DNA from 3 places in the Microbacterium sp. NPDC055357 genome. Region 3 is predicted to be linked to each of the others. Evidence: predicted binding sites of a transcription regulator. Region 3 holds the regulator's gene; each other region holds the start of a gene.

Evidence for each region. Region 3 encodes LexA, which represses DNA repair genes until DNA is damaged. Its sites were predicted from a motif close to TCGAACANNTGTTCGA; they were not measured.
Region 1: the regulator LexA is predicted to act here: its motif matches at 2,291-2,306, upstream of ACWICD_RS04915 (DUF222 domain-containing protein).
Region 2: the regulator LexA is predicted to act here: its motif matches at 2,311-2,326, upstream of uvrA (excinuclease ABC subunit UvrA).

What each region holds. Positions count from the first base shown of each region.
Region 1 covers NZ_JBSHLZ010000002.1:349,824-354,137, forward strand. Annotated here, with positions in the region: gene ACWICD_RS04905 (gamma carbonic anhydrase family protein) at 1-376, opposite strand, end outside; gene gdhA (NADP-specific glutamate dehydrogenase) at 600-1,958, shown strand; gene ACWICD_RS04915 (DUF222 domain-containing protein) at 2,377-3,990, shown strand.
Region 2 covers NZ_JBSHLZ010000004.1:100,230-104,543, forward strand. Annotated here, with positions in the region: gene ACWICD_RS07430 (bifunctional metallophosphatase/5'-nucleotidase) at 1-2,233, shown strand, start outside; gene uvrA (excinuclease ABC subunit UvrA) at 2,471-4,314, shown strand, end outside.
Region 3 covers NZ_JBSHLZ010000001.1:699,076-703,389, forward strand. Annotated here, with positions in the region: gene ACWICD_RS02945 (S9 family peptidase) at 1-1,604, opposite strand, end outside; gene lexA (transcriptional repressor LexA) at 1,639-2,319, opposite strand; gene ACWICD_RS02955 (LysM peptidoglycan-binding domain-containing protein) at 2,551-2,907, shown strand; gene ACWICD_RS02960 (histidinol-phosphate transaminase) at 3,001-4,038, shown strand; gene hisB (imidazoleglycerol-phosphate dehydratase HisB) at 4,035-4,314, shown strand, end outside.

The sequences.
Region 1 (4,314 bases), on a different contig from region 3:
GGGTCGTCCGCAGGTGCACGACCGCATTGATGCGGATGTCGCTGCGCGCGCCGATCCGGGCGCCGTTGAAGATGCGGGTCCCCGTCGCGAGGAACACCTCGTCCTCGATCGTCGCGCCCGACACGCTCGCCATCGGCCCGACGAGCACATGGTCGCCGATGTGCACCGGGTTCGTCGCGGTCGCGCGTACGAGCGCGTTCTCCATGACGATGACGTCATGCCCGAGCGTGACGGGACCGCCCTCCGACGTGATGACCGCTCCGTGCAGCACTTGGCACTCGGCGCCGATCTCGACGTCGCCGCTGATGACGGCGGTCGGTGCGATGACCGCCGTGGGGTGGATGCGGGGCCCGACCCCGAGATGCTCGAACCTCATCGTTCCTCCTCGGTCGGCGCTCAGCGTAGCGCGCTCTCGTGCGCGTGGCATCCGCTCATGAGTCGCGCGCGTTAGGCTGAGGTCTCCCGTCCGTGCCGATGCGCGTCACCCGCGCACCCCCGGGCAGCCACGCATAATCCGCGTCGCACCCGGCAGCCCACGAACCCGTGGGTGGGGATCGCCGGTTCCGGGTGCCCATCGCTCCGGCCAGAAAGTGCTCTCCGTGACCGAAACGCTCGCCGCTCTTCCGCCCGCCGTCACCGAGGTGTTCGACACGGTTCAGGCACGCAACCCCCACGAACCCGAGTTCCTCCAGGCCGTGCATGAGGTGCTGGAGTCGATCGGCCCCGTGCTCGAGGAGCATCCCGAGTTCGTCGATGGCGGCATCGTGGAACGGCTCGTCGAGCCCGAGCGGCAGATCCTGTTCCGCGTGCCATGGGTCGATGACGGCGGGCGTCTGCGCGTCAACCGCGGGTTCCGTGTGCAGTTCTCGTCGGTGCTCGGTCCGTACAAGGGCGGCCTGCGCTTCCACCCATCCGTGAACCTGTCGATCGTGAAGTTCCTCGGCTTCGAGCAGGTCTTCAAGAACGCGCTCACGGGGCAGGGCATCGGTGGTGCCAAGGGCGGCAGCGACTTCGACCCGCACGGCCGCTCCGACGCCGAGGTCATGCGCTTCTGCCAGTCCTTCATGAACGAGCTGTACCGCCACCTCGGCGAGCACACCGACGTCCCTGCCGGTGACATCGGCGTCGGGGCGCGCGAGATCGGCTACCTGTTCGGCCAGTACCGCAGGATCACGAACCGCCACGAGTCGGGCATGTTCACCGGCAAAGGCGTGCAGTGGGGCGGTGCCGAGGTCCGCACCGAGGCGACCGGTTTCGGCGCGGTCTTCTTCGCGCAGGAGATGCTGGGTGTGCGCGGTCAGTCCCTCGCGGGGCTGCGCGTCGGCGTCTCCGGCTCGGGCAACGTCGCGATCTACGCGATCAAGAAGGCGTGGCAGCTGGGCGCGACTCCGGTCACGGCTTCGGACTCGTCAGGCTACGTCGTCGATGACGCCGGCATCGACGTCGAGCTGCTGCGCCAGGTGAAAGAGACCGAGCGTGCGCGCATCGGCGAGTACGCCGCTCGTCGACCGTCGGCACGTTTCGTCGAGGGGGCCCGCCCGTGGGAGGTGCCCGTCGACATCGCGATCCCGTCGGCGACGCAGAACGAGCTCGAAGAGCAGGATGCCCGCGCCCTCATCGGCAACGGCGTGCGCGCGGTCGCCGAGGGTGCGAACATGCCCTCGACACCCGGTGCCATCGCCGCGTTCCAGTCCTCCGACGTGATGTTCGCGCCGGGCAAGGCCGCCAACGCGGGCGGCGTGGCGACGTCGGCGCTCGAGATGAGCCAGAACGCCTCTCGGCAGCGGTGGAGCTTCGACGACAGCGAATCGCGCCTGCGCTCGATCATGAAGGACGTCCACGACTCCGCCTTCGACGCCGCCGCGCGGTACGGCCGCCCCGGTGACTACGTCGTGGGCGCGAACTCGGCGGCCTTCGAGCGCGTCGCGCACGCGATGCTCGCGCAGGGCGTCATCTGACGCTTCTCCGCGCGGGTTTCGCGGCGGTTCGCAGGAAGCCCAGCCGGTGTGAGCGCTCGCATCCGCGGGTGAAACGGCTCCTGTCAGAGGTGGTGCTGCGGAACGCACGCCTCTGCACCTTCGGGGATTCGTGGCCGGGTGACGACGAGGACCTTCGGAGGCGTCGGGCTGATCGTCTGCGCCGTCCCCGAGATGCTGCAGACCGGCCTGCTCGGCACGCCGGGCGCCGTCGTGGGGTGCCGCCCGGTGCCGGTCCGCGGACGTCGACGTGTTCTGGTCGGCGCGAGACGCGCATTTCTTTTCCTTTTTTCTTCGCGCCCCCCTTCCATTACTCGAAGATATGTACTACACTGGAGCCAGTTCTCGCGCACGTGCCCATCTCGCGCTTGACCGTCCACTCTCTGTGTTTGGAGCGCTCATGGGGCACGACCTGTCGACCGACACCGGCTGGACGACCGCGCTCGATGACCTCGTATCCGACATGCTCACCACCCGTCGGCAGATCGCAGCACTCGAGGCGCGGCAAGAGCAGCTGCTCTCCGACGCGGTGGACCTCTCCCTCGCTCGCGTCGCGCAGGGCAGAGCAGCCGGCCGCCGCATGTCGCGCAGCGACCTGGCCGTTCGCGAAGTCGCGGCCGAGCTGGGCGCGGCGATGCGGGTGACGGATCGAACCGTGCAGTCCCGGATGGGGGATGCCGCGACACTCACGAGTCGCTTCGCCGCCACCTTCGCCGCGTGGCAGGCAGGGCGCATCGACGCGGGACATGTCCGAGTGATCCTCGACGCCGGCTCTCCCATCGCCGATGCCGACACTCGTGCCCGATACGAAGAGACGGTGATCGCGGTGGCGGAAGCCGAAGCGCCGGGCCGACTGCGCGCGATGGCGCGGGCGGTCGCCGCCCAGCTCGACCCGGATGCGACTGTCGAGCGGCGGCGCCGGGCCGTCGCGGACAGGTGCGTTCGGCTCATCGACCTCGACGACGGTGTCGCGCGGATCATCTCGGACCAGCCGGCAGCGCTCGCCTACGCGATCCGCGACCGGCTGACCGAGATGGCCCGCGCCATCGTGAACGACAACGCCGCGGCCGATAGCGGGCCCCGCTCGCTCGAGGCGCGCGACAGCGACGGCCACGACGAGACGGGATCCGTCGTCGTCACGGAACCCGTCGTCGTTACGGAACCCGTCGTCGTCACCGGCCCGTCCGACGGTACGCTCGCCGACGCGGGCGACAGTACGCTCGCCGGCCCATCCGACGGCACGCTCGCCGGCGCCGGCGCGGACGCGGGCGCGAGGATCGCGGGATCCGGCAACGCGCACGCCGCATCGACCGACAGCGACGCCGACGGTGCGGCGTGGACCGGCGACGAGCACGGTGCGGCATCCGAACCCCGCGACTCCCGGACGATGGACCAGATTCGCGCCGACCTCTTCGCCGACCTGCTTCTGGCCGGCGCGCCGGCTGCACATGGCGAGGGTGACGCGCTCGCCGCGATCACGGGGCACGTCCAGGTCACCGTCCCCGCGCTCACCGCCGCGGGCTCCGGCGCCGAGCCCTACCTCTTGGCCGGGTACGGTCCCATCGATCCCGACACCGCTCTCCGTCTGGCGGGCCACGCGAAGGGGTGGGACCGCGTCCTCACTCATCCGCATACCGGTGCCGTGCTCGCCGTCGACCGGTACCGGCCCGACAAGAAGCTCCGCCGACACTTGCGGGCGCGCGACGAGCGCTGTCGGGCTCCCGGGTGTCGGCGCCCGGCGATCCGCGCCGACGTCGACCACACGAAGGACGCCGCGAAGGGCGGGGCGACCTGCGAGACCAACCTCGGTCACTTCTGCAGGCGCCATCACACGCTCAAACACCACACGGCGTGGCGCGTCGAGCAAGGACCGGGCGGGGTCCTCGAGTGGTACTCCCCCACGGGCCGTCGCTACCAGGACCGACCACCGTCGACGGTCAGATTCGTCCCGACGGACTGGCTGGCGATCGCCACCACGAGCACGGACGAGGGCGGACCGCCCGCGCCCTTCTGAGCCGGCACCCGGCCCCTCGGCAACACCCGCCCCCTCGGCGGCACGCGCGAATCGGCATCCCCCGCCGCCTCGGCAGCACCCGCCGCCTCGGCAGCACCCGCTCCCTCTGCGGCACTCGCCCCCCTCGGCACGACCCACCCGCTCGGCAGCACCCGCCGCCTCGGCAGCACCCGCCGCCTCGGCAGCACCCGCTCCCTCGGCAGCACCCGCTCCCTCGGCAGCACCCGCCCGCTCGGCAGCACCCGCTCCCTCTGCGGCACTCGCGCCCCCTCGGCAGCACCCGCCCCCTCGGCAGCACCCGCCCCCTCGGCAGCGCCCGCCGCC
Region 2 (4,314 bases), on a different contig from region 3:
ACGTCGACGCCTCGCCGTCGGAGCGGCGCTCACCGCCGCGGTACTCGGAGCAGGAGCCTTCGTCGCCGTTCCGGCCCAGGCCGCCGACCCCGTCACGGTCAATCTCGTGACGATGAACGACTTCCACGGGCGCATCGCGGCATCCGCGCCCGCCGGCGGCGCCGCCGCGCTCGCGACGGCGGTCACGTCGTTTCGCGAGGCGAACGACAACACGATCTTCGCGGCGGCCGGCGACCTCATCGGCGCATCGACGTTCGAGTCGTTCATCCAGCAGGATCTGCCGACGATCCAGGCGCTCAACGCGGCGGGCCTGGATGTCAGCGCGGCCGGCAACCACGAGTTCGACGGCGGCTGGGCCGACTTGCGCGACCGTGTGCAGAGTGCGGCGGATTGGGAGTACATCAGCGCGAACGTCTGGGACACCGAGACCGACGACCTCGCGCTCGCGCCGTACTGGGTGCGCGCGGTCGACGGGGTGTCGGTCGGCTTCATCGGAGCCGTGACCGAAGACCTGCCGTCGCTGGTCAATCCCGCGGGCATCGCGACGCTCGACGTGCTGCCGATCGTGTCGAGCGTCAACGCCGTCGCCGACGACCTCAGCGACGGTGACCCGTCGAACGGCGAGGCCGACGTCATCGTGCTGCTCGTGCACGAAGGGGCCGAGGACACGTCGTACGAGACGGCGACAGACCCGACGACGAATTTCGGCGCGATCGTCAACGGCGTGAACTCCGAGGTCAACGCGATCGTCTCCGGACACACTCACCTGGCGTACTCGCATCAGGTGCCTTACGCGGGCGACACGGGGCTTCGTCCCGTCATCTCGTCGGGACAGTACGGCGAGAAGTTCAGCAACATGGTGATCACGATCGACCCCGACAGCAAGACGGTGCAGTCGATGGACAACACCGTATATTCCATGTACCTCGAGGGCGGCGTCGCCGCCTACGCGCCCGACCCGACCGTCCAGGCCATCGTCGATCAGGCGGTCATCGACGCGGGTCCGCTCGGAGCGGCGCCGCTCGGCACGCTGTCGGCGGACATCAACCGCGCCAAGCTCGCCAACGGCACGACCGAGAACCGGGGCGCTGAATCGACGCTCGGCAACTTCGTCGCCGACGCGCAGCTGTGGGCCGTGCAGCGCACGGACCCGACCGCGCAGATCGCGTTCATGAATCCCGGGGGTCTGCGCACCGACATGACGTATGCGCCGGACGGTGTGCTCACCTACCGCGAGGCCGCGAGCGTCCAGCCCTTCGCCAACACGCTCGTCGCGCTCACGCTGACGGGCGCGCAGCTCACGACACTGCTCGAACAGCAGTGGCAGCCGGCGGGAGCGACTCGACCGTTCCTCAAGCTCGGCGTCTCGAAGGGACTCACCTACACGTTCGACTCGACGGCAGCGGCCGGCAGCCGCGTGGCGAACGCCCAGTTCGACGGCGCGCCGATCGATCCGGCGGGGGAGTACCGCGTCGTGGCGAACTCGTTCCTCGCCGCAGGTGGGGACAACTTCGCCGCGTTCACGCAGGGAACGGCGAAGGCCGACACGGGACAGGCCGACCTCGCGGCGATGGTCGACTACATGGCCTTCGTCGGCACGGCGTCGCCCGACTACGCGCAGCGTTCGATCGGGCTCGTGCTGTCGGCACCGCCGGCAGGCGGGTACACCGCCGGCTCGACGATCGACATCTCGCTCTCGTCGCTCGACTTCTCGACCACCGAGCCGAAGGCCGACACGGTGTCGGTGGCGATCGACGGCACGGTCGTCGGCACGGCGCCCGTGGATTCCACGGTGGGCAACGAGGTGCTCGATGTCACGGGAACCGCGAACCTGTCGGTCACGGTGCCGACCGGGGTGAGCGGCGCCGTAGCGCTGACGATCACGACGCTGGCAGGAACGGCGATCGAGGTGCCGATCACGATCGCCGAGCCGGTCGCCAAGAGCGCGACGATCACACTCGGCGTGCCGAGCAAGATCCTCGCCAAGCACGGCACGAAGATCCAGTACAACGTCGCCGTCATCGCCGCGAAAGGCACCCCGACGGGCGAGGTCGCGATCTTCGACGGCAACCGTCGCATCGCGACGGCGACCCTCACGGCGAAGGACCGCGGCGTCGTCTCGGTGACGCTGCCGACGCTGAGCCGCGGTCTGCACCTGCTCTCGGCGACGTACGCCGGCAGCGACGCGCACGACGGATCGAAGAGCTTCCGCTTCCCCGTCCTCGTGTGGTGATCAGCGGCGGCTGAACGAACGGATGCCGCGGGTCGGACCCGCGGCATCCGCTCGTCGTCCGCGCAGATTCGCGCGAGGCGAACACGCTTTCGATCCCGTGTCCGAGGCCGCACCTAAACTTGTCGGGTGCCCATCGTCCCCGTCACCACGCCTGATCACACGCCCGGAGGCTCCGGTCAGAGCCACGCCGTCACGCGCCCGTTCCCCGCATCCGGGCACGGGAGTGGCACGCTCAGCGTGCGCGGCGCTCGCGTGCACAATCTCAAGAACGTCGATCTCGACATCCCGCGCGATTCGCTCGTGGTGTTCACGGGGCTCTCGGGGTCGGGCAAGTCGAGTCTCGCGTTCGACACGATCTTCGCCGAGGGCCAGCGCCGCTACGTCGAGTCGCTGAGCGCCTATGCGCGTCAGTTCCTCGGTCAGGTCGACCGCCCCGACGTCGATTTCATCGAGGGGCTCAGCCCCGCCGTGTCGATCGACCAGAAGTCGACCAACCGCAACCCGCGCTCGACGGTCGGCACGATCACCGAGATCCACGACTACATGCGCCTGCTGTGGGCGCGCATCGGCGTGCCGCACTGTCCCGAGTGCGGCGAGCGGATCCAGCGCCAGACGGTGCAGCAGATCGCCGACCAGCTCATGGAGCTGCCCGAGCGCACGCGCTACCAGGTCGTCGCCCCGGTCGTCTCCCAGAAGAAGGGCGAATTCGTCGATCTCTTCGCCGAGCTCGGTGCGAAGGGATACGCCCGGGCGATCGTCGACGGCGAACTCATCCAGCTCGCCGAGCCGCCGAAGCTCAAGAAAAGCTACAAGCACGACATCGCCGTCGTCGTCGACCGGCTCGTCGCCGGCCCGAACACCCTCAGTCGCGTCACCGATTCGGTCGAGACGGCACTGGGCCTTGCCGGCGGCATCGTGCAGGTCAACTTCGTCGACGAAGAGGGCGACGACGCGTGGCAGTCCTTCTCAGAGAAGCTCGCGTGCCCGAACGGTCACGCGTTGCAGCTGACCGAGATCGAGCCGCGCACCTTCTCGTTCAACGCGCCGTTCGGCGCGTGTCCCGCGTGCTCGGGTCTGGGCACCCGCATGTCGGTCGATGTCGAGCTCATGCTCGGCGATGAGGAGCTCTCGATCAGCGAGGGCGTCCTGGTGCCGTGGACGACGCAGGGCAAGGGGCTCTATCAGTACTACGAGCGGCTGCTCGAAGGCCTCGCACGCGACCTCGAGTTCTCGCTCGAGACGCCGTGGAAGGACCTGCCCGAATCGGTGCGCGAAGCCGTGCTGCGCGGTGAGGATTACAAGGTCTCGGTCAAGTGGCGAAACCGCTACGGGCGCGAGATGCGCTACACGTCGGGGTTCGAGGGTGTCGTCCCGTACATCGAGCGGCAGTACCTGCAGGCCGAGTCCGACACGCAGCGGCAGCGGTGGTCCGAGTACCTGCGCGAAGTGCCGTGTCCCGTCTGCGACGGCGACCGACTCAAGCCCGAAGTCCTCGCCGTGCTCGTGCACGGGCATTCCATCGCCGACGCGTCGCGGCTGAGTCTCGCCGAATCGCAGGAGTTCTTCGCGACGCTCGAACTGACCGAGCGCGAAGCGCAGATCGCCGCGGCGGTGCTGCGCGAGATCCGCGCGCGCCTCGATTTCCTCCTCCAGGTGGGGCTGAACTATCTGAGTCTCGGCCGGGCGGCCGGCTCGCTGTCGGGCGGCGAAGCGCAGCGCATCCGTCTGGCGACGCAGATCGGCTCGGGGCTGACCGGCGTGCTGTACGTGCTCGACGAGCCCTCGATCGGCCTGCACCAACGCGACAACCGCCGTCTGATCGAGACGCTGCTCACCCTGCGCGACCTGGGCAACACGCTCATCGTCGTCGAGCACGATGAGGAGACGATCCACGCGGCCGACTGGATCGTCGACATCGGCCCGCGTGCCGGTGTCGACGGCGGTGAAGTGGTGCACTCGGGTCCGCTCGCGTCACTCCTCGACGACCCGGCGTCGATCACGGGCGACTACCTCGCGGGGCGCCGCGAGATCCCGACGCCGGCGAAACGGCGCAAGATCGACAAGAAGCGTCAGATCACGGT
Region 3 (4,314 bases):
GGGCCGATGAGCCCGTCGAGATAGCGTGCCTCGAAGTCGTGCGTGTCGGCCGCGAGGGAACGCGCATCTCCCACGCCGTAGCGTGAGATCCCCGCCGAGAACGCGTCGGTGCGCGTGACGGCGGCGAGCACCGTCCACCCGCCGGCCGATCCTCCCGCGATCGCGATGCGCGCGGAGTCGGCGACACCGGATGCTGCCAACCCGGCGGCCGCCGCCGCGACATCATCGACGTCGACGACGCCCCACTGTCCGCGCAGCCGTTCACGGTAGGCGCGCCCGTATCCCGTGGAGCCACCGTAGTTCACGTCGAGCACGCCGATGCCGCGGCTCGTGAGGTAGGCGACCTTGCCGGAGGCCGCCGGTCCGGAATGCGCCGTCGGGCCGCCGTGCACGAACACGACGTACGGCGGCAGCTCGTCTGCGGGGGCGGTCGCCCGCGGATTCGTCGGGGGATAGTCGAACGCGTGCACGGGGCCGTGCGGGCCGTCGAACGTGACGGCGCGGGGCTGCGGCATCCATTCGCGTCCCCACGCGGTCTCACCGCCGCGGACGACTCGGGCGCCGGCGGGGTCGTCGACGTCGACCAGCCACAGCGCCGGTCCCGAGACGGTGTCGGCACCGCTCACGAGCACGCGCGTTCCCGAGACGTCCTCGATCGACGCGTTCGCCGAAACGGGCAGGCCGAGCGGAGTCGCCGTGCCGTCCGCGAGGTCGACGAGGACGACCTCGTCGCCGCCGTGCGTCCGCACGGCGACGACGCGACCGCCGTCGACGGGGGCGAACCACCGGGTGCCGAGCACCCAGATACCGCCGCCGGTATCGGCGTCGACGGGGGCCACGGGGCTCGGCGCGGTGCCGAGCCGGTGACGGTACAGGTTCCAGCGCCCGGTCGGGTCATCGGCGTAGAGCAGTTCGTCGTCGCCCAGCCACACGGGCTGGAGGGGGGAGGCGCCTTCGTCGAAGACCGTCGCGGCGCCCCCGTCGAGCGCGCTGACGCGCAGCTGTGCGCGATCCCACGGCATGTCGGGATGGTTCCACGCGACCCACGCGAGGTGCGTCCCGTCGGGGCTGAGCGCCGGATGCGCGACGAAATCGGTGCCTCCCGCGAGCGACACGATCGCAGCGGCGTCGTCGCCCGCCGACCCGTCGAGAGGAATCTCGACGATGTCTCGCGCGGGGGTCGGGCCGGCCCCGTGCGCTTCGCGCACCGCCAGCAGCCGACCCGACTGCACGGTCAGGCCGCCGAAGCGCACGTCGACGTCACCCGGCGGCGTGAGCGCGAGGAGCTCACCCCCGGGACGGAGCAGCCGGACGCGCTGGTCGGTCTTCTCGACGAACACGAGCGCCCCGTCGTCGGTGGCCGTCCACGACCCGCCCCCGTACTCGTGCACGCTCGACCGCGCGCTCCAGGGTGCCGGGAGGAGGTCTTCCACTCCGCCGGATGCCGTGCGTCTGCGCACCGTCGTGCGGCCGGCCTCTTCGGGGACGCCCTCACCCCACCACACGTCGTCGCCGACGAGGCGGGCGCCTTCGATGCGGGGCGAAGCGGCGGACACGGCCGCAGCGGTCAGAGGGGAAGGCCAGGAGCCGTAAGGAGTCGTCACCCCTCCACGCTAAGCCGTGCCGCGGACAAGCGGCTCAGACGGCGCGCAGGACCGCGACGACCTTGCCGAGCACGACGGCGTCGTCGCCGAGGATCGGCTCGAACGCGGAGTTGCGGGGGAGGAGCCAGGTGTGACCGTCGCGCTGACGGAAGGTCTTCACGGTCGCCTCGCCGTCGAGCATCGCCGCCACGATCTCGCCGTTGTCGGCCGTCGCCTGCGAACGCACGACGACCCAGTCGCCGTCGCAGATCGCGGCATCGATCATCGAGTCGCCCGAGACGCGCAGCATGAACAGGTCGCCCTTGCCGACGAGTTGCCGGGGCAGGGGGAAGATCTCGTCGATGTGCTGATCAGCGGTGATCGGCACGCCCGCCGCGATGCGGCCGACGAGCGGGACGAGCGCGGCGTCGCCCACCGACGGCGCAGCATCGGCGGGGTTCTCGGCCGCACTGCCGGGCAGGTCGATGAGCACCTCCATCGCGCGGGTCTTCCCGGCATCGCGGCGCAGGTACCCGCTCAGCTCGAGCTGATTGAGCTGATGCGTCACGCTCGAGAGCGACTTGAGCCCGACGGCGTCGCCGATCTCGCGCATGCTCGGGGGGTAGCCGTGCCGCGCAATCGACCGCTGGATGACCTCGAGGATCGCCAGCTGCTTGTCGCTGAGGCTCTTCCGTCGTCGCGTCTGCGGCTTCTCGCGCCCGCCTGCGTCGCTCATATCGACTCCTGTCTTCGAATGTCGGAGGCCCGTGGTGGGGTGGCCACATCGAAACCGTATCCGGTTCTGCGGGGTTCAGGGGGCACGAGTTCCGCGTGTCGCGTTCGAACATCGCACGATCCGGCTCGGGGTTGACACCGTCCAGCATCGAAGATAGCTTCGGAACAGGAGTTCGCATCCGGCTTTCCCGGCCGAAAGTCGGATGCGAACCTTCCCACCAGGAGGAACCGCATGACCGCCATCGCCATCCCCGCTCCCTCGTCCCGCACCCGTCTGCGCACCACGGCGCGCGGCCGCCGCGTGCTCGCGTGTGCGGCAGCGCTGCCTCTGGCCGGACTGCTGGCGCTCGCCGTGCTGAGCGGCGGCTCGGCTGTCGCGTCGCGCGACAGCGGTGGCGCGTCGGCGACGTTCGCGACCGTGACCGTGACGTACGGCGACACGCTCTGGTCGATCGCGCAGTCCGTTGCTCCGCAACACGATCCGCGCGACGTCGTCGATGCGATCGCACGACTGAACGCGCTGCCGGGCGGCGCGATCGAGCTCGGCCAGTCGCTCGCGATTCCCGCCGAGTACGCACCCGCCGGCTGACGCTCCGAGGCACCACCGCGCGTGAAGCGGCCTACGATTGCCTGCGTGACCTCCCGCCTCGACGCCCTGCCCATCCGAGACGATCTGCGGGGCATGACGCCCTACGGTGCACCGCAAGCGCCGCTTCCCGTCGCGCTGAACGTCAACGAGAACACGCACCCCGTGCCGCAAGAGGTCGCCGACGACATCCTCGACTCCGTCGCGATCGCGCTGCACGATGTGAACCGCTACCCCGATCGCGAGTTCGTCGGACTGCGCGAAGGGTTCGCGGAATACCTCGGGCACGGGCTCACCGCCGACCAGATCTGGGCCGCCAACGGATCCAACGAAGTGCTCCAGCACGTGCTGCAGGCCTTCGGCGGGCCGGGGCGCACGGCCTTCGGCTTCGCTCCCACGTACTCGATGTACCCGCTGCTCGCGCGCGCGACCGGAGCATCGTGGACGGGCGGCACGCGCGAGCCGGACTTCACGATCACGGCCGACGACGCGGCATCCCAGGTCGCACGGGCCCAGGCCGACGTCGTGTTCCTGTGCGCACCGAACAACCCCACGGGCACTCCGCTGCCTCTCGACGTCGTCGAGGCCGTCTACGACGCCACGGCGGGCGTCGTCGTCGTCGACGAGGCCTATCAGGAGTTCGCCCCCCACGGGTCCGCCTCGGCCGTGACGCTCCTGCCCGGGCGCGAGCGACTCATCGTCTCGCGCACCATGAGCAAGGCGTTCGCCTTCGCCGGCGCGAGAGTGGGATACCTCGCCGCTGACGAGGCCGTCATCGATGCGCTGCGTCTCGTCCGGCTGCCGTATCACTTGAGCGCTCTCACCCAGGCGGCGGCGACGGCCGCGCTGCGCCACGCTCCCGTCATGCTCAGCATGGTCGACGAGATCATCGTTCAGCGCGATCGCATCTCGGCGACGGTCGAGGCGCTCGGGTACGCGCCGCACGAATCCTGGACGAACTTCGTGCTGTTCGGGGGAGTCGATGACCCCGCGGCCGTGTGGCGTGCACTGTACGAGCAGGGTGTCCTCATCCGCGACGTCGGGATCCCGCACCACCTGCGGGTGACGGCGGGCACCGAAGACGAGACGACGGCGTTCCTCGACGCGCTGGCCTCGATAGAATCGACCGCATGACCCGTCCTGACGACCACCGCGTCGCCTCCGCCCGACGCGCGACGAGCGAGTCCACCGTCGAGCTCGAGCTCGACCTCGACGGAACCGGGCGCAGTCACATCGACACGACGGTGCCGTTCTTCGACCACATGCTGACGGCGTTCGCGAAGCACTCCCTGACGGATCTGACGGTGCGCGCCTCGGGCGACACCCACATCGACGCCCACCACACCGTGGAGGACGTCTCGATCGTCCTCGGGCAGGCGATCGGCGAGGCGCTCGGCGACAAGGCGGGCA